DNA from 2 places in the Consotaella aegiceratis genome. Region 1 is predicted to be linked to the other one. Evidence: riboswitches for the same ligand, from Rfam matches in the RefSeq annotation. Region 1 holds a riboswitch; the other holds the start of a gene.
The links. Region 1 has a riboswitch for cobalamin ahead of SMD10_RS00420 (ribonucleoside-diphosphate reductase subunit alpha). Riboswitches for the same ligand answer to the same signal wherever they lie in the genome.
Positions count from the first base shown of each region.

Region 2: another riboswitch for cobalamin. It lies ahead of SMD10_RS17380 (TonB-dependent receptor plug domain-containing protein); the one in region 1 lies ahead of SMD10_RS00420 (ribonucleoside-diphosphate reductase subunit alpha).

Region 1 covers NZ_JAZHFT010000001.1:90,696-101,195, reverse strand. The annotation lists gene SMD10_RS00445 (substrate-binding domain-containing protein) at 1-333, shown strand, start outside; gene SMD10_RS00440 (sugar ABC transporter ATP-binding protein) at 336-1,832, shown strand; gene SMD10_RS00435 (ABC transporter permease) at 1,829-2,758, shown strand; gene SMD10_RS00430 (FGGY family carbohydrate kinase) at 2,760-4,178, shown strand; gene SMD10_RS00425 (ribonucleotide-diphosphate reductase subunit beta) at 4,215-5,327, opposite strand; gene SMD10_RS00420 (ribonucleoside-diphosphate reductase subunit alpha) at 5,577-8,465, opposite strand; cobalamin riboswitch at 8,585-8,806, opposite strand; cobalamin riboswitch at 8,941-9,140, shown strand; gene metE (5-methyltetrahydropteroyltriglutamate--homocysteine S-methyltransferase) at 9,255-10,500, shown strand, end outside.
Region 2 covers NZ_JAZHFT010000028.1:22,702-33,201, forward strand. The annotation lists gene SMD10_RS17365 (ABC transporter ATP-binding protein) at 45-815, opposite strand; gene SMD10_RS17370 (FecCD family ABC transporter permease) at 812-1,813, opposite strand; gene SMD10_RS17375 (ABC transporter substrate-binding protein) at 1,806-2,750, opposite strand; gene SMD10_RS17380 (TonB-dependent receptor plug domain-containing protein) at 2,753-4,699, opposite strand; cobalamin riboswitch at 4,885-5,107, opposite strand; gene SMD10_RS17385 (hypothetical protein) at 5,242-6,012, opposite strand; gene SMD10_RS17390 (hypothetical protein) at 6,062-6,322, opposite strand; gene SMD10_RS17395 (TIGR02301 family protein) at 6,413-6,940, opposite strand; gene SMD10_RS17400 (NUDIX hydrolase) at 6,982-7,419, opposite strand; gene SMD10_RS17405 (phosphoribosylaminoimidazolesuccinocarboxamide synthase) at 7,552-8,514, opposite strand; gene SMD10_RS17410 (SOS response-associated peptidase) at 8,641-9,426, shown strand; gene SMD10_RS17415 (M42 family metallopeptidase) at 9,453-10,490, shown strand.

The DNA.
Region 1 (10,500 bases):
ATGGACGCCATGCTGCTCGCGCATCCGGGCAAGGGCGCCATCGATGCGGTCTGGGCGGCGTGGGACGAGCCGGGCATCGGCGCCGAGCTCGCGACCGAGGCGGCCGGGCGGACCGACATCGTGATCGCCGGCATCGACGCCAATCCGCAGGCCGTCGAGCTGATCAAGGCCTGCACCAACTATATCGCTACGGTGCGCCAGGGATTCCCGCAGATGGCGGAGATCGCCGCGGGTGAGCTCGAAAAGCTGTTCGCCGGCGAGACACTGGACCAACAGGGACTGTACGCCCCGGTCGACCTCGTCACGCGCGAGAGCCTCGGCGTCACCTGCTGACCTTGCTCGACCTGCAGGGCATCACCAAGCGCTTCGGGGCGACCGAGGCCCTGGCCGACGTTAGCCTGTCGGTGGCGGCGGGAGAGGTGGTCGGTCTGGCCGGCCACAACGGTGCCGGCAAGTCGACGCTGATCAAGATCGTCGCTGGCGCCCAACATGCGGATGCCGGCAGCATCCGCATGGAGGGACATGACGGCCCCTTGGCCTCGGCCCAGGACGCCTATGCCGCCGGGATTCGCGTGATCCATCAGGACGCGCCGCTGGTTCCCGCCTTCGACACCATCGACAATTGCTGGCTGGGCCGCTCCTATCCCCGGCGTTTCGGGCGGATCGACCGGGCCGCCATGCGCAGCAGCATCGCAGCGGTCGCGGCGACGATCGCGCCCGACCTGCCGCTCGACGTCCCGGTGATGCACCTGTCGACGGCCGAGCGGCAGTTCGTCCGGTTGCTGCGGGCACTCGCCGACAAGGGCCGGCTGCTCATCCTCGACGAGCCGACCGCGGCACTGCCGGCCGAGGACGCCGCGCAGTTCTACGCCATGCTGGACCGGACGCGCGAAACGGGCACTTCGATCATCCTCGTCACCCATCGGCTGGATGAGATGGCGGATTTCTGTGACCGCGCCGTCGTGTTGCGCGACGGCCGGGTGAGCGCCCGCTTCGACGCGGGCGATCTCTCCGTCGATGCTCTGGTGCGGGCCATGGGCGGCGAACGGCTGGCCAGCGAGCATGTAAGCGCCGTGCGGTCGGATGCGCCACCGGTGCTCGAAGTCGAGAACCTGCGGGCCGGTGAGCTGACCGGCGCCACCTCCTTCAAGGTGCATCCCGGCGAGGTCGTCGCGCTCTACGGGCTGTCGGGCTCAGGCCGCTCCAGCCTGCTCAACGCGCTTTGGGGTGCCGAGTCCCGGCGTTCCGGCCGGATGCGGTTGACGGGAGCGTCCTACGCGCCGCGCAGCCCACGCGAGGCGGTGCGCGCCGGCGTCTCCTACGTGCCCGCCGATCGGCATCGCAACGGCCTGTTCGCCGACATGGACCTCGTCAGCAACAAGACGTTGCCGCTGCTGTCCCGATATCGCCGCACGAAGCGCCTGCCTCTGCCGAGCCGCACGGCGGAGCGTGAGGATTTTTCGGTTGCCGCCGGACATGTCTCGCTGGTCTATGGCCGAGGCGAGGATCCCGCGCGCACGCTATCGGGAGGCAACCAGCAGAAGCTCCTGTTTTCGCGCTGGGCGACCCGCCATTCCAAGCTGATGCTGCTCGACGAGCCGACCGAGGGCGTCGACATCGTCGCCAAGGCGACGATCCGATCGATCGTCCGGGCCATCGCGGCGGACGGCAACGCGGTCCTGGTGTCGACATCCGACCGCGACGAGGCGATCGAGCTGGGCGACCGCGTGCTCGTCTTCTTCCGCGGCGAGGCCGTGGCCGATCTTTCACGAAACGAAGCGATACCGGAGGCGCTGGCCGCGGCCGCGCAAGCCGGGGGAACGGGGCAATGAGCAGCAGCATCGGCCGGTTCGGAACGCTGGCGGCCTTCATCCTCCTCTGTGCCGGGTTTTCGCTCGCCGCGCCGACGGCCTTCGCCTCGACCGCCAACGTCGCCAACCTGGTCCAGCAGATGGCGACGCTCGCCATCGTCGCCACCGCCGCGACCCTGGTCATGACGATCAACGAGTTCGACCTGTCGGTCGGCTATTCCGCGTCGCTGGCGGCCGTCATCTGCTTCATCCTCTTCGGTGCCGGCCAGCCGGTGGCCATTGCCGTCGCTGCGGCCTTGCTCGTCGGCGTCGCGGCAGGTGTCGGCAACGGCGTTCTGGTGGCTCGCTTCGGCGTGCCCTCCTTCATCGCGACGCTCGCCTTGGGGACGGTGCTGTCTGGCCTCGCCTTCGGCCTGTCCGGCGGGCAGAGCCTGTTCCAGTCGGTGCCGGCCGGCTTTAAGGCGCTGGCCCGCGGCTCGATCCTCGGCATTCCGGTCTTGGCGCTGTGGATCGTCGCGGTCCTCGGCGTCACGGCCTTCGTGCTGTCCCAGAGCGAATTCGGCCGCCGCATCCGCGCCATCGGCGGCAATGTGCGCGCGGCTAGGCTGGCCGGCCTGCCGGTAACGCGCGACATCATCGTCACCTTCGCCGCCGCCGGCGGTCTGTCGGCGCTCGCCGGTCTGCTGCTCGCCGCTCGCCTGGGCAGCGTCCAGCACACCATGGGCGAGCCGCTGCTGCTGCCGGGCTATGCGGCGGTCTTCATCGGCACCACGGCATCCTCGACCGGCAGTCCGAGCGTCGGCGGCACGCTGCTCGGCGTGGCGATCACCGGCGTGCTCGTCAATGGCATGACCATTGTCGGCGTGGAGCCTTTCGTGCAACGAATCCTGACCGGCGTTCTGATCATCATCGCGGTGCTGATGCGCCGCCTCGTCCGGGCTGGCTGAAATGATCCTGGTTCTCGATTGCGGAACATCGGCGCTCAAGGCGACCGTCTTTTCCGAGGATGGCGTTATCGCAGCGCAGGCTCCGGGGCTCTACGGCGGAGTGTCGGGTGCGGTCACCTTTTCGGCCGACGACTGGTGGCAGGCCGCGACCATGGCGGTCGCGCAATTGGATTGCCGCGGGGTCACGGCGATCGCGCTCACCGGGACGATGGAGAACCTGATCGCTCTCGACGGGCGCGGTGCGCCGATCGGCGAGGTTCTCGTCTATTCCAACGCCTGCGGCCAGGACTCGCTGGAGCGACGCGCCGCGGCACTGACGGCCCTTGGCGCGGCCGAGATCTGCGGCAACGCGCCCGAGCCGCTGATGACCGCCTTCAAGCTCGACTGGCTGCGCGAGGAACGGCCGGAGGCGTTTGCTCGGGTGCGCCATATCCTGCCGGGCTCGAAGGACTATCTCGCCTTCCGCCTGACCGGGGCCTTCGCCACCGATCCGGTCTGCGCTGCCACCACCGGCCTGATGGACATGGCCACGCGGATCTGGTCGCCGATGCTGATCGACGCCTTCGGCTTCGATCCCGAGCTGTTGCCGGCGATCCTGCCGGCGGACGCCGTCGTCGGCCCGCTTCTTCCGGCAGCGGCTGCCGCGCTCGGTCTTCAGGCCGGACTGCCGGTGATCAACGGTTGCGGCGATGGCGGCGCCACGACCTTGGGCAGCGGCGCGGCGAAGGAAAACGACGTCAGCCTCTATCTCGGAACGAGCGGCTGGGTGGCGCGGGTGGCGTCGGCCTATGACGGGTCGCCCAGGCCCTATTACCGGCTGCCCCATCCCGCCCATGACGGCCTGATCGAGATCGCGCCGGTTCTCTCGGCGGGGGCGGCAGCGCAATGGGCCCGCGATATCCTCGGGCTGGAAATCGAGGCGGCCGACGCCCTGGCGATCGCCGCCGACACGTCGCCCACGCACGTCCAGTTCCTGCCCTATCTCCAGGGCGAGCGCTCGCCCTTCGTCGATCTTGATTTGCGCGCCGGCTTCATCGGTCTTTCGGCGGAAGACCGACCGGGCGATCTCTATCGCGCGGTTCTGGAGGGCGTCGCGCTCGCCATCGCCGGCAACCTTCAGGCGATGGTCGCCGAGCCGGGCGATCTCAGCCTGGCGGGAGGCGGCGCGCTGAGCCAGATCTGGCCGCGGCTTCTGGCCGACGTCATCGGCCGGCCGATTTCGGTGCCGGCCGAGCCCATCACGGCCGCCAGCATCGGCGCTCTGCAATTGGCGCTCGTCGCACTCGGACGACCGAGCGTCGCGGTGGGCGGCGGAACGGTGTTTGCCCCGCGCCCGGAGCGCGCCGAGCGCACGGCGCGCCTGAAGCGGCGGTTCGCAGCGGCGACCGACTTCTTGAGAGGCCTGAAAGACCTCGGATAGCGCGTCGGCCCCGCCCGCCGGCGCCTTGCGCGGCTCTCAATCCCAGTTCAGCGCCCCGCCGTTCTGGTACTCGATGACGCGGGTCTCGAAGAAGTTCTTTTCCTTCTTCAGGTCCATCGCTTCGGACATCCAGGGGAACGGGTTCTCGGCCGGGCCGAAGACGGGCTCCAGACCGAGTTGCGCACAGCGCCGGTTGGCGATGAAGCGCATATACTCCTCGCAGAGCGCCGCGTTGAGACCGAGAAAGCCGGTGGGCATGGTGTCGCGGCCATAGGCCGTCTCCAGCTCCGCCGCCTCGCGCAGCATCGCCCGCACCTCGTCCTGGAATTCAGGCGTCCACAGATGCGGGTTCTCGTGGCGGATCTGGTTGATCACGTCGATGCCGAAGTTCAGATGGATCGACTCGTCGCGCAGGATGTACTGGTACTGCTCGGCGATACCGACCATCTTGCCGCGCCGGCCGAGTGACAGGATCTGCGCGAAGCCGGTGTAGAACCACATGCCCTCGAAGACGACATAGAAGGCGACGAGATCCTTCAGGAACGCCTGGTCGGTCTCCGGCGTGCCGGTGGCGAAGCTCGGATCGTCGAGGCTCTGGGTGCGCTCCAGCGCCCAGGCCGCCTTGTCGGTGATCGACGGCACCTCGCGGTACATGTTGAAGAGCTCGCCTTCGTCGAGTCCGAGGCTTTCCACGATGTACTGGAAAGTGTGGGTGTGGACCGCCTCCTCGAAGGCCTGACGCAGCAGGTATTGCCGGCACTCAGGATTGGTGAGGTGGCGGTAGATCGCCAGAACGATGTTGTTGGCGACCAGGCTTTCGGAGGCCGCGAAGAAGCCGAGATTGCGCTTGACCATGCGCCGCTCGTCCTCGGTCAAGCCGTCGGCCGAGCGCCACAGCGCGATGTCGGCCTGCATGGAGACCTCGGTCGGCATCCAGTGGTTGTTGCAGCCGGACAGGTATTTTTCCCAGGCCCAGTCGTATTTGAGCGGCAGAAGCTGGTTCACGTCGGCGCGCGCGTTGATCATGCGCTTGTCGTCGACCGAGACGCGGGCGGCGCCGCGCTCGATTTCGCCAAGGCCGGTGGCGTCGGCCGCGGCCGCGTCGGTCGCCGGTTTGCGGGCGGCGGGAGTGTCGTTGAAGTCGAGCATCGTATTCTCCGAATGGGCTGTCGGATCGGGGGCCGACCCTGCCGCGTCCCATGGGCGGCGGGATCGCACGGACGGATTGAAGGGCGCAGACACCTCCATCACGTCATCCTCGGCCACCGTGCCGAGGATCCAGTCACGCGATGTCGACCGAGAATGACGAAAGCGAGAGAGTGGTCGCGCGTCGTGGCATTCGTTGTCGGCCGCCGCGTCTTGGTAGAGGTGAGGCCGTAGGACGGAAACGCAGTCGGGCTACTGGCAGGCCTCGCAGTCCGGGTCGTCGATGGCGCAGGCCTTGCCCCAGGCGCTGTCCTGCGCATCGATCGGCGCGGGCGCGGCATGGACGGCCTGCGCGGCGTGCAGCGCCACGGCGTTGAGCTTGCCGTCGGTGCCCTTCAGCGTGGACTTCTCCACATGCGTCGCCGAGCGCGTGCGCAGATAGTAGGTGGTCTTCAGGCCCTGCTTCCAGGCGAAGCGGTAGAGCGCGTCGAGCGCCTTGCCGCTCGGGCTCGCCAGATAGAGGTTGAGCGACTGCGCCTGATCGAGCCATTTCTGGCGGCGGCTCGCCGCCCGGATCAGCCAGGCCGGATCGATCTCGAACGCCGTGGCGTAGAGCTGTTTCAGATCGTCGGGAATGCGCGAGATCGGGCCGAGCGAGCCGTCATAGTACTTTAGATCGGAGACCATCACCGCGTCCCACAGGCCGCGCTCCTTCAGGTCGCGCACCAAGGCGGCGTTCACCACGGTGAAGTCGCCCGACATGTTCGATTTGACGAAGAGGTTCTGGTAGGCCGGCTCGATCGATTGCGACACGCCGCAGATGTTGGAGATCGTGGCCGTCGGCGCGATCGCCATGCAGTTGGAGTTGCGCATGCCGACGGTTTTCACACGGTCGCGCAGGCTCTCCCAGCCGAGCCGGGTGGTCCGGTCCATCTCCAGGGACGGCCGGGCGGCCTGGAGACGCTCGATCGAATCGACCGGCAGGATGCCCTGGGACCACAGCGACCCCTCGAACGAGGGGTAGCGGCCACGTTCGGCGGCCAGATCGCAGGAGGCGGAAATCGCCTCGTAGCTCAGTGCCTCCATGCTCTCGTCGGCGAAGGCGACGGCTTCGTCCGAAGCGTAGGGCAGGCGCAGCGTCTGGAGCGCGTCCTGGAAGCCCATCAGGCCCAGTCCGACCGGACGATGCTTGAGATTGGAGCGGCGCGCCTCGGGGATCGTGTAGAAATTGATGTCGACCACATTGTCGAGCATTCGCATCGCGGTCTTCACCGTTGCCGCGAGCTTCTCCCGGTCGAGCCCCTTGGCCGTCACGTGGGCAGCCAGGTTGACCGAGCCGAGATTGCAGACCGCGACCTCGTCGGGACCGGTGTTGAGAGTGATCTCGGTGCACAGGTTCGAGGAATGCACGACGCCGACATGGCCTTGCGGCGAGCGCAGGTTGCAGGGATCCTTGAAGGTGATCCAGGGATGGCCGGTCTCGAACAGCATGGTCAGCATGCGCCGCCACAGATCGACGGCGTTCATGCGCTTGAACACCTTGATCTCGCCGGCGTCGGCCTTCGCTTCATAGGCCTCGTAGACAGCGCGGAAGGCGCTGCCGGTCAGGTCGTGCAGGTCCGGCGTCTCGTCCGGCGAGAACAGCGTCCATGCGCCGCCCACCTCGACGCGCTCCATGAAGAGGTCCGGCACCCAGTTGGCGGTGTTCATGTCGTGGGTGCGGCGACGGTCGTCGCCGGTGTTCTTCCTGAGGTCCAGGAACTCCTCGATATCGATGTGCCAGGTCTCCAGATAGGCGCAGACGGCGCCCTTGCGCTTGCCCCCCTGGTTGACGGCGATCGCCGTGTCGTTGGCGACCTTCAGGAACGGCACGACGCCCTGGCTCTTGCCGTTGGTGCCCTTGATATGGGCGCCCAGCCCGCGCACCGGGGTCCAGTCGTTGCCGAGACCGCCGGAATATTTGGCCAGAAGCGCGTTGTCCTTCACCGCCTTGAAGATGCCGCCGAGATCGTCGGAAACGGTGGTGAGGAAGCAGGACGAGAGCTGCGCGTGGCGCGTCCCCGAGTTGAACAGAGTCGGCGTGGAGGCCATGAAGTCGAAGGACGAGAGCAACTCGTAGAACTCGATGGCGCGCGCCTCGCGGTCGACCTCGCGCAAGGCGAGACCCATGGCGACGCGCATGAAGAAGGACTGCGGCAGTTCGAAACGGATGCCGCCGTCCTGCAGGAAATAGCGATCGTAGAGCGTCTGCAGGCCGAGAAGCTGGAAGGCGTGGTCGCGCTCGGGCTTCAGCGCGGCGGCAAGCCGGGCGACGTCGAAGCGGGCGAGCTCCGGATCGATCAGATCGGCGTCGATGCCGGTCTTCAGGTAGGCCGGAAAGTATTCGCCATAGACGTGCGCCATCTCGGCCTGGGTTGCCCGTCGCGGGGCGCCGAAGACATGCGTCAGGGCCTCGCCGCGCAGTTTGTCGAGGAGCAGCCGGGCGCTGGCGAAGGCATAGTCGGGCTCGGTCTCGATCAGGGTGCGCGCGGCTAGGATCAGCGCATCGGACAGCTCGGTCTCGCGCACGCCGTCATACAGGTTGCGTCGGGCTTCGGCGAGGATCGCGGCCGCATCGAGCCCGTCGAGATCGCAGACGGCTTCCGCGACCACCTGTTCCAGCCGGCCATCGTCGAGCGGACGGCGCGTGCCGTCGCGCTGGGTCACCTGGATGGCGGGCGCGGTCTCCTGGACCGCCTCGGCCTGGCGGGCGCGGGCATGCTCTTCGCGGTAGAGCACATAGGCGCGCGCCACCTTCTGGTGCTCGGCGCGCATCAAGGCGAGCTCGACCTGATCCTGGATGTCTTCGATATGGAGCAGGCGCTCGCCGTCGCTGCGCCGGGTCAATGCGCCGACCACCTCGGCGGTCAGCTCTTCGACGGTTTCGTGCACTCGGGAGGAGGCCGCCGCAGTCCGGCCTTCGACCGCCAGAAACGCCTTGGTCATGGCGACCGCGATCTTCGAGGCGTCGAAGGGCGAGACGGTGCCGTTGCGACGGATCACCTTGAGGCCGTCGGCGACGTGTTCGGCCGGGTCCCGCGGCGGCCGTGCGGACACCGCAGGATGGCCGCCGTTCGACGCGGGAGAGGGAGAAAGAGACATCGGCTGCTCCACAGGTGCTTGGAGGCAAAGGCCGAGCGGAGTCATGCCAAGGCAGCGAAGGCGACAGACACGGCCGCACGTCGCAAGCACGATCCACCGGGACACCCCGCCCAGGGAAAAGGTTCGGTCACGTCACGGCAGGTCTCCTGGCTCGCGGGTCACGGCCTCGCGTCCGGCCTTCCCGGAGCCTCATGCTCCAGTGACACCGATGGGACGCAGGGCTCGCCGCTCACAGTTGCGGGGGCAGCTTCGGCCTTGACGCCCGAATCGGACGGCGCACCGAATTCCCTCTTAGCTCCCAGTTCTTGTGGTTCTGGGAGACCATGACATCTATATGTTGATCAATCCGCGCCGATTCTGTCAATCGACCGCAGCGCGAAATTATCCGATCGCGCACACTGCCGCACGGCCCCAGGTCTCGCAATTCACATAAAGATATCGTTATATCCTGCTTGACGCGCTCCGCGCGAGGGTTCATGGAGGATGCTGTCGTGGTTCTCCGATCCCCCCGGGATCGGAGCGAAGAGGGAAGCCGGTGAAACACCGGCGCTGCCCCCGCAACTGTGAGCGGCGAGCCTTTCGTCCGACAGGCCACTGAGGCGTTCAGCTTCGGGAAGGCGTGACGAAAGGCGACGACCCGTGAGCCAGGAGACCTGCCACGCGCCTAGAACGTCCTCGGGCGGGGTGTCCCGGTGGAACGCTCGAAAAGCGGTGGGCCGTCTCCGGCCCCGCCGCCGTCGAGGCGTATCCGCTCGGCCTTTGCCCCCCATCATCAGGGGTTTGAAGCCGATGTCCAATCGTCAAGTCACCACAGCCACGCTCGGTACGCCGCGGATCGGCCCGCGACGCGAGCTGAAATTCGCCGTCGAACGATACTGGTCGGGCAAGATTTCTGTCGACAGTCTCCACGAGACCGCCGATGGGCTGCGCGAAGCCAACTGGAAGTCGCAACGGCAGGCCGGGATCGACGCGATCCCCTCCAACGATTTTTCCTTCTACGATCACGTGCTCGACACCGCCTGCATGGTCGGCGCGGTGCCCGCCCGCTATGGGTGGTCCGGAGATTTCGTGCCGCTCGACATCCTCTTCGCCATGGCGCGCGGCACCGCTTCGGTGCCGGCGATGGAAATGACCAAGTGGTTCGACACCAACTACCACTATCTCGTGCCGGAGCTCGATCCCGACCAGAGCTTCCGCCTGGCGACGGTCAAGCCGGTGAAGGAGTATCTGAAGGCCAGGGCGATCGGCGTCGAGACGCGGCCCGTCGTGCTCGGGCCCGTGACCTTCCTGGCGCTCGCCAAGAGCACGGCGCCCGGCCACCATCCCCTGTCGCTCCTGGATCGCTTGCTTCCCGTCTATGTCGAGGTGCTGAAGCGCCTCGGCGAAGCCGGCGCCCAGTGGGTCCAGCTCGACGAGCCCTGTCTGGTGCTCGATGCCGAGCCGACCGTTCAGGAGGCCCTGCGGATCGCCTACGCGCGCTTCGCCGAGGCGGTGCCGCAGCTCAAGATCATGCTGACGAGCTATTTCGGCGGCCTCGGCGACAACCTGGAAACGGCCCTGTCGCTGCCCGTCGCCGGGCTGCACGTCGATCTCGTGCGCGCTCCCGATCAACTGGAGCTGGTGCTGTCCGGAGCCAGGGCCGATCAGACGCTGTCGCTTGGCGTCATCGATGGCCGCAATATCTGGCGGGCCGACCTGGCGCGGATCCTCGATCGCCTGGAGCCGGCGCTGGCGGATCGCTCCGGCCCGATCGAGATCGCGCCCTCCTGTTCGCTCCTGCACGTGCCGATCGACCTCGAACTGGAAGACGATCTCGATGCGGACCTGAAGTCCTGGCTGGCCTTCGCGGCCCAGAAGATGGGCGAACTGCGCCTCCTCGCTACGGCGCTTGCCGAAGGCCGCGATGCCGTGGCAGCCGAATTGGCCGCCGCCAGCCGGGCGATCGCGGCACGCGCCGTCTCGGCCAAGGTGCATGATGCGGCGGTGTCCGCGCGAGCGGCCGACGTGACGCCGGAGCTGATGCGGCGCCAAGGCT
Region 2 (10,500 bases), on a different contig from region 1:
TTCCCGGGCTGAAACGGCTGCCGGAGCCGAGCGCGTCCGCCGGCCTAAAGGGTATCGCGTGCGTGGATCACGAGGCGCCCGTCGAGATGGGCGATCTCGGCGTCGATCCGGTAGACGTCGCGGAGGATTTCCGGGGTCAGAACGGCATCCGGGGCGCCGTCGGCGACGAGGCGTCCATCTTGGATAACGAGCAGGCGCGAGCACCAGCGTGCCGCCAGGCTGAGATCGTGCAGCGAGGTGATCACCGCCCGTCCCGATAGTGCCACGTCGCGAAAGCAGCGCATGACGCCGATCTGGTGAGCCGGATCGAGCCCCGCCGTCGGCTCGTCGGCCAGAAGCAGCGCGGCGTCCTGCGCCAGCGCCCGCGCGATCAGCACGCGCGCCCGCTCGCCGCCGGACAGCGTCGTCGCCGGTCGGTCGCGCAGGGCGCCGAGTCCCATCTGCTCGATCACGCTTTCGATCCTCGCGCGGTCGTCTCGCCCCAGGCGGCCGAAGGAGCGGCGAAACGGTGCGCGGCCGAACGCGACGACGGTTTCCACAGACACCGGCCAGTTGATCGCCCGGTCCTGCGGCAGATAGGCGATGCGCCGGGCGCGTTCGACGGCATCGAACCGGTCGACCGGCGTGCCGTCGACCCGCACCTGGCCATGCCTCGGCACGAGGCCGACGAGGGCGCGCAACAGCGTCGTCTTGCCCGCGCCGTTCGGTCCGAGCAGCCCGATGATCTCGCCCCCCTCCGCCGAAAGGGAAACGCTGTCGAGTGCGCGGCGGGCGCCGAAGGAGACGGAGAGATCGCTGACGGAAAGGAGCGTCACGACAGCGTCTTCCTTTCCCGGACGACCAGCCACAGGAAGAAGGGCGCGCCGGCGAGCGTCGTCAACACGCCGAGCTTCAGGTCCCGTTCCGGCGCGATCAGCCGCACCAGGATATCGCCGGCGGTGAGCGCCGCCGCGCCGCCGAGCGCGCTGACGGGCAGCAAACGCCCCGGCCGCGCACCGACCAGCGGCCGCAGAAGATGCGGAACGACGAGCCCGACGAAACCGATATTGCCGGCGACGGCCGTGGACGCGCCGACGCAGGCGGCCGTCCCGAGCACCAGGACGAGCCGCAGCCGTTTGAGGTCGACCGCGAGACTGGCCGCCGCCTCCTCGCCGAGCGTCAGCAGGTCGAGCGGCCGGCCGAGCCCGATCAGCATCGCCCAGCCCATCAGGATGAACGGCGCGGCGAGACCGACGTGGGTCATCGACCGGTCGCTCAGCGAACCCAGCATCCAGAACACGATCTCCATGGCCGCGAACGGGTTGGGCGAGAGGTTGAGCGCCAGCGCCGTCAGCGCTCCCGCGACGCTGGATACCGCGACGCCAGCCAGGATGACGGTCAGTACGCCGCCGCTCGACCCCGCCGCCCACAGCACCAGCAGCACGGCGGCGAGCGCACCGGCGAGCGCCACCAACGGCAGGGCTAGGGGAAAGATCGCCGACAGGCCGGTGTAGATCGCAAGCACCGCGCCGAGCGAAGCCGAGGCGGTGACGCCGACGAGGCCCGGTTCGGCCAGCGGATTGCGCAGATAGCCTTGCAGGCAGGCGCCGGAGAGGCCGAGCGAGGCGCCGATCATCACGCCCAGGATGGCGCGGGGCAGTCGGATTTCCCGCATCACCAGAACGGTGGCGCCGCCTTGCCCGGTCAGAAGAGCCCTGACGCTGTCACCCAGCCCGATTTCGGCCGGCCCCAGAAGCAGGGAGACGGCGAACAACACGGCGACGAGGATGGCAAGGGCGACGACGAGCGCCGTAAAGCCGCGATCGTTAGCCACGAGGAGCCTCTGCCTCGCGCGGCCGCCCGAACTGGGCCCGAGGCCCGGTCGAGCCTTCGCCCGGCTGCGTCTGCGATGCGGTCCTGGCGGTTGCGGCACGATCCGCGATGCCGACCAGGATGCGCGCCGCCTCGACCGAGAAGGGGCCGCCGCAGGTCCAGTATTTCTCCAGCCGGTTGGCGACGTCGCCGCCGACCACCCGCGCCCGGATCGCCGGATGTCGCAGGTTCTGGTAGGCCAGAGCCGGAGTGGAAAAGGACGGCTGGCCGATGATGAGGTCCGGCCGCGCCATCACCAGTTCTTCGAGCGGGATCCGCGCCATCGCGGTGATCCCGAGCCGTGCAGCCAGATTGTCGAGGCCGGCCAAGCGCACCACCTCGTCGGCGAGCGTGCCGCGGCCGGCCGTATAGTCGTTGGCGAAAAACAGCGCGATGGTCTCGCGCGATGCGGCCTTGGGCAGCGCCGCGATGGCTGCATCCATCTCCGCGATCAAGGCGTCGGCGCGCCGAGGATGGCCGAGGATTTCCCCCATCCGGCGCAGATTGGCGCGAATCTGGCCGAACGAGGTTTCCGGCTGAAACATCTCGACGCGAAAGCCGAGCCGGCGCAGCATGTCGACGCTCGCCGGCGACGAGAATGGGCCGGCGAGCACCAGATCGGGATGCATGAGAAAGATCTCTTCGGCCGAGCCGTGGTTGACGACATAGTCCTTGGCGCGGTCCGCGAGCACCGAATAGATCGGATCGTCGGCCAGTTCCGACACCGAATAGAGCTGGCCGTCGCCCGCCACCAGCATGGCGAGCTGATCCGTGCACAGGTTGGTGGAGACGACGCGCCGCGGCGGCTCGCTCGTCGCCTCCTGCGCCAGACTCGGGGCGACGGCCGCCAGCTGGGCCGCAAGCGCCGTCCCGATCCAGCGTGCCGCCGTGCCTCTCATCCTTAGAACGTCGCCTTCAGTCCGACGAAGGCCGTGCGGCCCTGCGCCTCGTAGCCGTACACCTCCTGATACTCCTCGTCGAACAGGTTTTCCACCCGGGCGTAGCCTTCCAGCACGTCGGTGAACTTGTAGCTGCCGCCGAGATTGACCACCGTATAGCTGTCCAAGGTGGCCGTCGTGGTCGAGTAGGTGGCGCGGCCCGTGTGGTAGTCGTAGTCCTTCATCTCGCCGTTGAAGACGGCGTCGAGGAAGACGCGCGCGCGGCCCTCGTAGAATTGGTAGGACGCGTTGAGCGAGCCGGAATGGGGCGCCCGACGCACTTCCTCGTCACCGTCCGGATCCTCGGCGTCGGTATAGGTATAGGTTGCGGTGGCGGAGAAGCCGGGGAAGGGGTTGATCGTCAACGAGGCCTCGATGCCCTGGCGCTTGCTGGTGCCGTCCATGTTGATGACGGTCGAACCGTTGCTGTAGATCTCGTTCTCCAGATCCTGGTGGAAATAGGTGAGATCGGCGACCACCAGGCCGTCTGCGAAGTCGTGCCCGATGCCGACGTCCCAGCCGAAACTCTCCTCCGGCTCGAGATCGGGATTGCCGACGAAATAGGCCGGATAATAGCCGTAGAGCTCGGTGAAGGTCGGGTTGGTCACGCCGGTCCCGACGGAGCTGTGCAGGCGCGTATCGGCGTTGGGGATCTCCCAGGCCCCCGAGAGGCTGAAGGTCGTGGCGTCGGCGAAGTCGTCGTTGAGGTCGTGCCGGACGGCAGCGTCCAGGTAGAGCTGATCGAAGAACTCGCCGCGATACTCGCCGACGAAACCATAGGTCTCGCGCGACTTCTCGTCGTCCAACGCACCCGCGCTGCGCGGCTCCGTCAACTGAAAGGTCTCGCGCTCCCAGTCGATGCCCCCCGTCAGCTGATGATGCGCGTCCGCGAAGGACGGCGTATCGAACGCGTAGGAGGCCTGATAGCTGGCCTTCGTCCGCCCGCCCTTGGAGCCGCCCTCGACCTCGTCGCCGTCCTCCAGTTCGTCGCGCGTATAGTGGTTGCCCGACACGCGGGTTTCCTGCGTCAGGGCGCCGTCCAGCGACGTCCAGGTGAGCCCGAGCTGTCCGAGCACGTCTTGCGTGTCGGTCTGATTGTCGGTGTCGAGCACCAGGCCGTAAGAGGACCCGGCGGCGAAGGTGACCGGGTCGTATGAGAAGTCCTGCGCGTCGTAGTCGCTCTTCCGGTCGACGAAACGCAGCGAGCCGTCGAGGCGCAGATCGGGCGTGATGTCGGCGTTGAACTTTCCGTTCAGCGTGAAGTTCCGGTCGCCGTCGTCCTCGTCGCCATAGGGAGAGATGTTGTAGCCGTCGGAGCGGCGATAGCTGGCCGTGACCCCGGCGTCGAATGTTTCTCCACCACCGAGGAGGGAGACCGAACCGAGCACCGTGCCGTCGGTGCCGACTTCGCTCTTGGCCGTGATTTCATGACCGTTTCGCATGCCGGTCTTGGTGATGATGTTGATCACGCCGCCGACGGCGTCCGAGCCCCAGAACGCGCTTTGCGGGCCACGCAGAACTTCGATCCGCTCGATCCCTGCCGTCTGCAGGTTCGAAAAGTCGTAGCCGTCCGTCGAGGTTTCGCTGGCCTCGATGCCGTCGATCAGGACGAGGACATGGTTGGCCTCGGTGCCGCGAATGCGCACCTGCGTGAGGCTGCCGCGCGAACCGGCCTGCGAGACGGCGACGCCCGGCACCAGGCGCAGTGCGTCAGAGACGTATTGGATGTGGTGCTCTTCGAGCTCCTCGGCCGTGATGACCGTATAGGCGCGCCCGACCTTTTCGGCGGCTTCCGGCGTGCGGCCGGCGGTGATCACCACCGTTTCGAGCGCGGTTTCGTCCTCTTGCGCGTAGGCCGCACTCGCACCGGCAGCCGCCACCAGCGTCAGAACCAGGATCTTCGTCTTCATTTCGTTCCCCTCGAGGTCGCCGCGAATGCGCGAACGGCATTCGGCTGGAGCCGCGGGTCTTCCTCGGAAGCGAACGGTGGATCATGGAATCGCGGACGATTCCGGCCCCGGCCATCCGGACACACGGCGACATGTTGCTCACGTCACCGCACGGACAACCGCGCCTCGGCACGCCCCGTACCAAAGCTGGGTGACCGGGATTGGCAGGTCTCCTGGCTTCCGGATCGACGTCGCTCTTCCGCCTTCCCAAGCATTGGGCTCAGTGGCTGAAGCGTGCTCGTCTCACGCTTCGATGGAAGACGACTTTCCGGTTACAGTTGCGGGGGCAGCCCCGGAGTCGGCGCCGAAGCGCTTCACCGCGTTCCCTTTTATCCACCTTGCGGCAGAACCATTCCCATCCGCGTTGCTACAGGGGCCGGGAAAGGCGGTCAACATTTCGCCGCAATCGACAGACGCTGAGGAGGCGGGTGTAGAGTTCTTGCAACGTCGGCGGCCTCGACGTGGCGGCCGTGCCGCCGAAAGAGCCGCCCGGAGCGAGGAGTTCAGTCGCCCGCGACGAAGAACTGCCAACGGCCGTCGGGCGTAATCCCGACACGGTAGAAATTATAGGCGCCGAACCCCTTCATCGCCTCGAAGTCGCCGGCCGTGACCAGTTCAAACAGCTCCACCATCTGCCGCTTCGTCAGGGTGTCGAGCGACATTTGGGTGAAGTAGGGCCAGACATAGATCTCGTTGTCGGTGCCCGGCTCGTTGTGCACGTGTCCGGCCTCCAGGACCTCGAGCAGGATCGCGAGGATTTCCGCACCTTCGCCGTCGCCGGACAATTCCTTCAGAAAGGCGATCGGGTCCTCGGTCTGGGTGCCGAAACTCAGCACGGTGCCCTCGGGACCGGTCTCCAGATAGGGCCGCAGCTTTTCGACCTCGCCGGTCCTGGCGATGTCCATCAGGCGCTGCCGCAGGTCGCGCACCGGGCGCGGAAGGTCCTCGTCCCCGTAGAGGACGTCGGTCGGCGTATCGGTGGTCGCGGTCGCTTGGTCCGGGGCGGGCTCGCCCTCGTCGACATCGGGCTGGTCCGTCCCCGTCGCCGGGACGATTTCCTCCGGTTCCGAGACGTCGTCATTGTCGTCGGTATCGGTGGGCGCGGTCTCATCGAGATCGAGCGGCGGCAGGGGCACCGCGATGATGCCTTCCTTCGCCGGTTCCTCGCCGTCGGTTCCGATCTGCGAGAGCGCAAAAGCGCTGCTCGCGGCGCCCAGGGCGCCCGCGACAAGTGCGGTCTGCATCAACACGCGGAACAGGCGATGCGCGGCCATCTTCCCGATCCTTCGCTCTCGTGCGTCCAGGAGTGTGCGCCTGCCGGCTCTATTGCAGGGGGCGGTTCTGGCGAAACTCTCCGTATTCGACGCGCTGCTGCAGTTCCTTGACGAACTGCAGGACCTCTTCCTCGCCGTGCAGGCGAACAAGCTCGGTCAATGCCGTAGCGATGGCGGTCTCTGCGAGAATCTCGGCCTCGATGCCGTCGGAAATCCCGTCCGCCCAGGCCTCGTTGTGGTATTCGAGGGCGACCTGCTTCTTTTCGGCGGCGATGACTTCATCGAGTTCGGCGCCCTGCAAATCGATCATGAAAGGGTCCCCCTGGCTCATTGGTTGTCAAAACTCTAACACGACCGCGCAAATTTTAAGTCTCGAACGGTCGGGATCGTTAAGGGAATGTTAATTGCCGTACCTTGCGCTAATCTCCCGTGACAGAGCGATCCCCTCTTTTTGATAGCGCTGGACGGCGATTCGGGCGGCTGGCGTGCATGTGCGGTATGTCGATTCGAAGGCGCGGTAGCCGCTGTTGAAGCTGGACACCAGGATGCGTCGATCCGCCTCGTTGGGCTTCTGCGCATCGATCAGCGCGGCCATCTCGTCGCGGTAGGCGGACGCATTGGGGTCGCTGCAGAGCTTGCGCAGAAAATGCACCGATCCGAGGATCGACGACAGCCGGCTGAGCGGCTTCATGAACGGCGCGTTCGACGGCTGAACCGCCTCCGGAGCGGCATCGGGCGTGGCTCCGGCCTCTTCCGCTCGGCTGCAAACCGGGCCGACGAGAACCATGGCCAAGGCCAGCCCCGCCGCCGGGCCAAAGGAGAAACGACATGCCATCATGGCCATGGTTTGGCGTGACATTAACACAAAATCAACCACTTCGCCGATGCCTGGCGTGAATTGACGCAGGGTGCGCCATTCCCGCAACAAGCCTTGGCCGCCGTCGATCGGACCCGGCCGCGGCCCCGTCCCTACAGACCGGCCAAATGAGCGCGGTGGGCAGAGCGTACGATCTTGACCAAGCCCGGCGTGAGCTTGTCGTCGCGCTCGAGCTCCTCGATTCCGGCGAGAGAGTGGAATCCGACGGCGCGGGCATCGTCGCCCGCAACGGGCACGGCGTCGACGGGCAGGCCTTGCGCGCCGCGATAGACGGCGATCACCGCATGGGTTCCGTCCTCCGGACTGATCGCCTCGTGCAGGCAGACGAAGGCGAAGCGGGCCACGTCGAGACCGGTTTCCTCCATGACCTCACGCCGCAGCGCCTCTTCGAGCCGCTCGCCAAATCGCACCTTGCCGCCCGGCAGGCTCAACAGGCCGAGCGCCGGCGGTCGGCCGCGCTCCACCAGCAGCACCTTTTCAGCCCGGAACAGGCAAACGGATACACCGAGCAGGGGAGCGCGCGCGATCATTTCGCGACTCTACGCCGACCGGCCCCGCTGGCCAACGGGAGGAGCCGTCTCAGCCGCTATCCGCTCCCGGCATTCGCCGGATCGGTCCGACCGCTCTGGCGCGACTATTCCCGGCGGCGGAGACCGGCGGTCTTATGAAGGCAAAAAGTAGGACGACAGGTTCTGCCGGATGCGCGCCAGCGGCGTCTCACCCGAGAGATCGGGTTCGAAGGCCTGGCCCGTGATCGTCTGATACGCGTCGATATACGTCTTTGACGCGGCTTCGATCAGATCGTCCGGGATGGCCGGAATCGGGTCGCGGTAAGGGTCGCAGCGGGCATCGACCCAGGCGCGGACGATATCCTTGTCGAGCGACGGCGGGCGGTTGCCGCGTTCGAACGCCTCCTGGTATCCCTCGGCCAGCCAGAAGCGCGAACTGTCCGGCGTATGGATCTCGTCCGCCAGAATGACGGCTCCCGCCTCGTCGGTGCCGAATTCGTACTTCGTATCGGCCAGGATCAGCCCTCGGTCGGCGGCCATCGCCTGTCCTCGCGTGAACAGGGCGATGGCCGCGGTGGAGACGGAGTTCCACTGATCTTCGGTCAGCAGGCCCCGTTCGACGATTTCATCGACGGCCAACGGCTCGTCATGCCCTCCGTCGAAGGCCTTGGTGGTGGGCGTGATGATCGGGCCCGCGAGCCTCTCGTGGTCGCGAAGCCCGTCAGGAAACGCGTGTCCGTACATGACCCTCTCGCCCTTCTTGTAGCGGGTGAGGATCGATGTGCCGGTGGTTCCGGCCAGATATCCGCGCACGACGATTTCGACCGGCAGGACCCGCAGTTTCTTGCCGACCACGACGTTGGGATCGGGATAGTCGAGCACGTGGTTTTCGCAGATGTCGGCGGTGGTCTCGAACCAGTACCGCGCCAGCTGCGTCAGGACCTGCCCCTTGAACGGAATCGAGGCGAGGATGCGGTCGAAAGCGGAGATCCGGTCGGTCGCGATCAGGATGCGCCGGTTGTCGGGCAGGTCATAGCAATCCCGGACCTTCCCGAAATAGGGATTGGGCAATTCGGGAATACGGGCGTGGTCGAGGACGCGATAAGGCGAGGTCATGAGCACCGGCGCTGAGTGGATCGCAACAAGGTCTTTTGGCTATCATACTATCGGGCCGATGTCCGTCGTGTTCCGCGCGGCCGCCCGCCCTTGACACCGCTCCCCGCCTGAGGCTCAACGGCCGGCATGTGCGGACGGTTTGCGCTGACGGCATCTCACGACATCCTGGCCGAGCTGATGGCGATCCGGGCGGCGGAGCCATATCCGCCGCGCTACAACATCGCCCCCACGCAGCCGATCCTGATCGTCGCCGGCGGCCGCCGCGAGCGGCCCGACGCCGACAATCCCGAACGCCAGGCGCGGCTGGTGCGCTGGGGGCTGATCCCTTCCTGGGTCAAGGATCTCAAGGGGTTTCCGCTGCTCTTCAACGCCCGCTCGGAATCGACCCACGAAAAGAGCGCGTTCCGCGCCGCCATGCGCCACCGCCGCTGCCTGGTGCCGGCCACCGGCTTCTACGAATGGCGGCGGCAGGGCAAGGCGAAGGCCGAGCCGTATTTCGTCCGGCCGAAGGTGGGCGGGCTGATGGCCTTCGCCGGCCTGTTCGAAACCTGGCTGGCGCCGGACGGTGGCGAACTGGACACTGCGACCATCCTGACGACGGCCGCCAATTCGACGCTTTCGCCGATCCACGAGCGCATGCCGGTGGTCGTCGCGCCGCGCGATTTCGACCGCTGGCTGAATTGCTGGGAAAACGACGCTCCCGCCGTGGCCGGCCTGCTGCGTCCGGCCAACGATGACCTGCTGGAGGCGATTCCGGTCTCCGACAAGGTGAACCGGATTGCCAATATGGGGCCGGAGGTGCAGGCTCCGCTCGATCGCGCTATGACGGAGCGCCCCGCTTCGAATCAGGCGTCGCCCAGGCCCGACGACGCGCCGGACGACGAGCCGCCGGTTCAGCCGTCGCTTTTCTGACGCCCAAACTCCAAGGATTTGCCCCCGTGAACATCGATCTCCTGAAGCGTCTGTGCGAGACCCCCGGCGTGCCCGGCCGCGAGCGCCGCATCCGTGATCTCATCACCAGCGAGGCCGAGGGCCTGTTCGACGAGATCCGCGTCGATGCGCTCGGCTCGCTCATCTGCACCCGCAAGGGCAAGGGCGACAAGCCGCTGAAGGTGATGCTGCTCTGTCATATGGACGAGATCGGCTTCCTGGTCTCGCACGTCACCGACAAGGGCTTCATCAACGTCGATCCCGTCGGCGGCTTCGATCCACGCAACCTGTTCTCGCGCCGCGTGCTGGTGTGCACCGAGACCGGCGACCACCGGGGCGTGATGAACGCCGAGGGCAAGCCGATCCACATCCAGTCGGCCGAAGAGCGCAAGAAGATGCCGGAGCCGAACGAGTTCTTCGTGGACATCGGCCATGGCGCCGCCACCAAGGACTTCGTCCAGGTGGGCGACTATGTCGTGATGCACGAACCGTTCGAGGAAATGGGCGACAAGATCGTATCCAAGGCGCTCGACAACCGCATCGCCTGCTGGCTCGGACTGGAGGCCGTGCGGGCGCTGGTCGAGGGGAAGGTCGAGCATGATTGCGAGCTGACCGTCGCCTTCACCGCCCAGGAGGAGGTCGGCCTGCGCGGCGCCAAGACCGCGTCCTTCGGCGTGCAGCCGGATATCGGCATCGGTGTCGACACGACGCTCTCCTGCGATACGCCGGGCGTGCCCGACAAGGATCGCACCACCATTCAGGGCAATGGCGTCGGCCTGCACATGAAGGATGGCTCCTTCATCGCCGATATCGAGCTTATCCGCGAGTTCGAGGCGCTCGCCAAGGCCAACGACATCGCCTATCAGCGCACCATTCTCGCCCGCGGCGGCCAGGACGGCGCGGCGGTGCAGCAGACGGCCTCGGGCGCCCGTGCGGTGGGTATCGTGGTGGGCACCCGCTACATCCACACCGTGGCCGAGATGATCGATAAGCGCGATCTCGACGCAGCACGGCGGCTGCTTACCGCCTTCGTCGCGGCGCACTGACGGGCTTAAG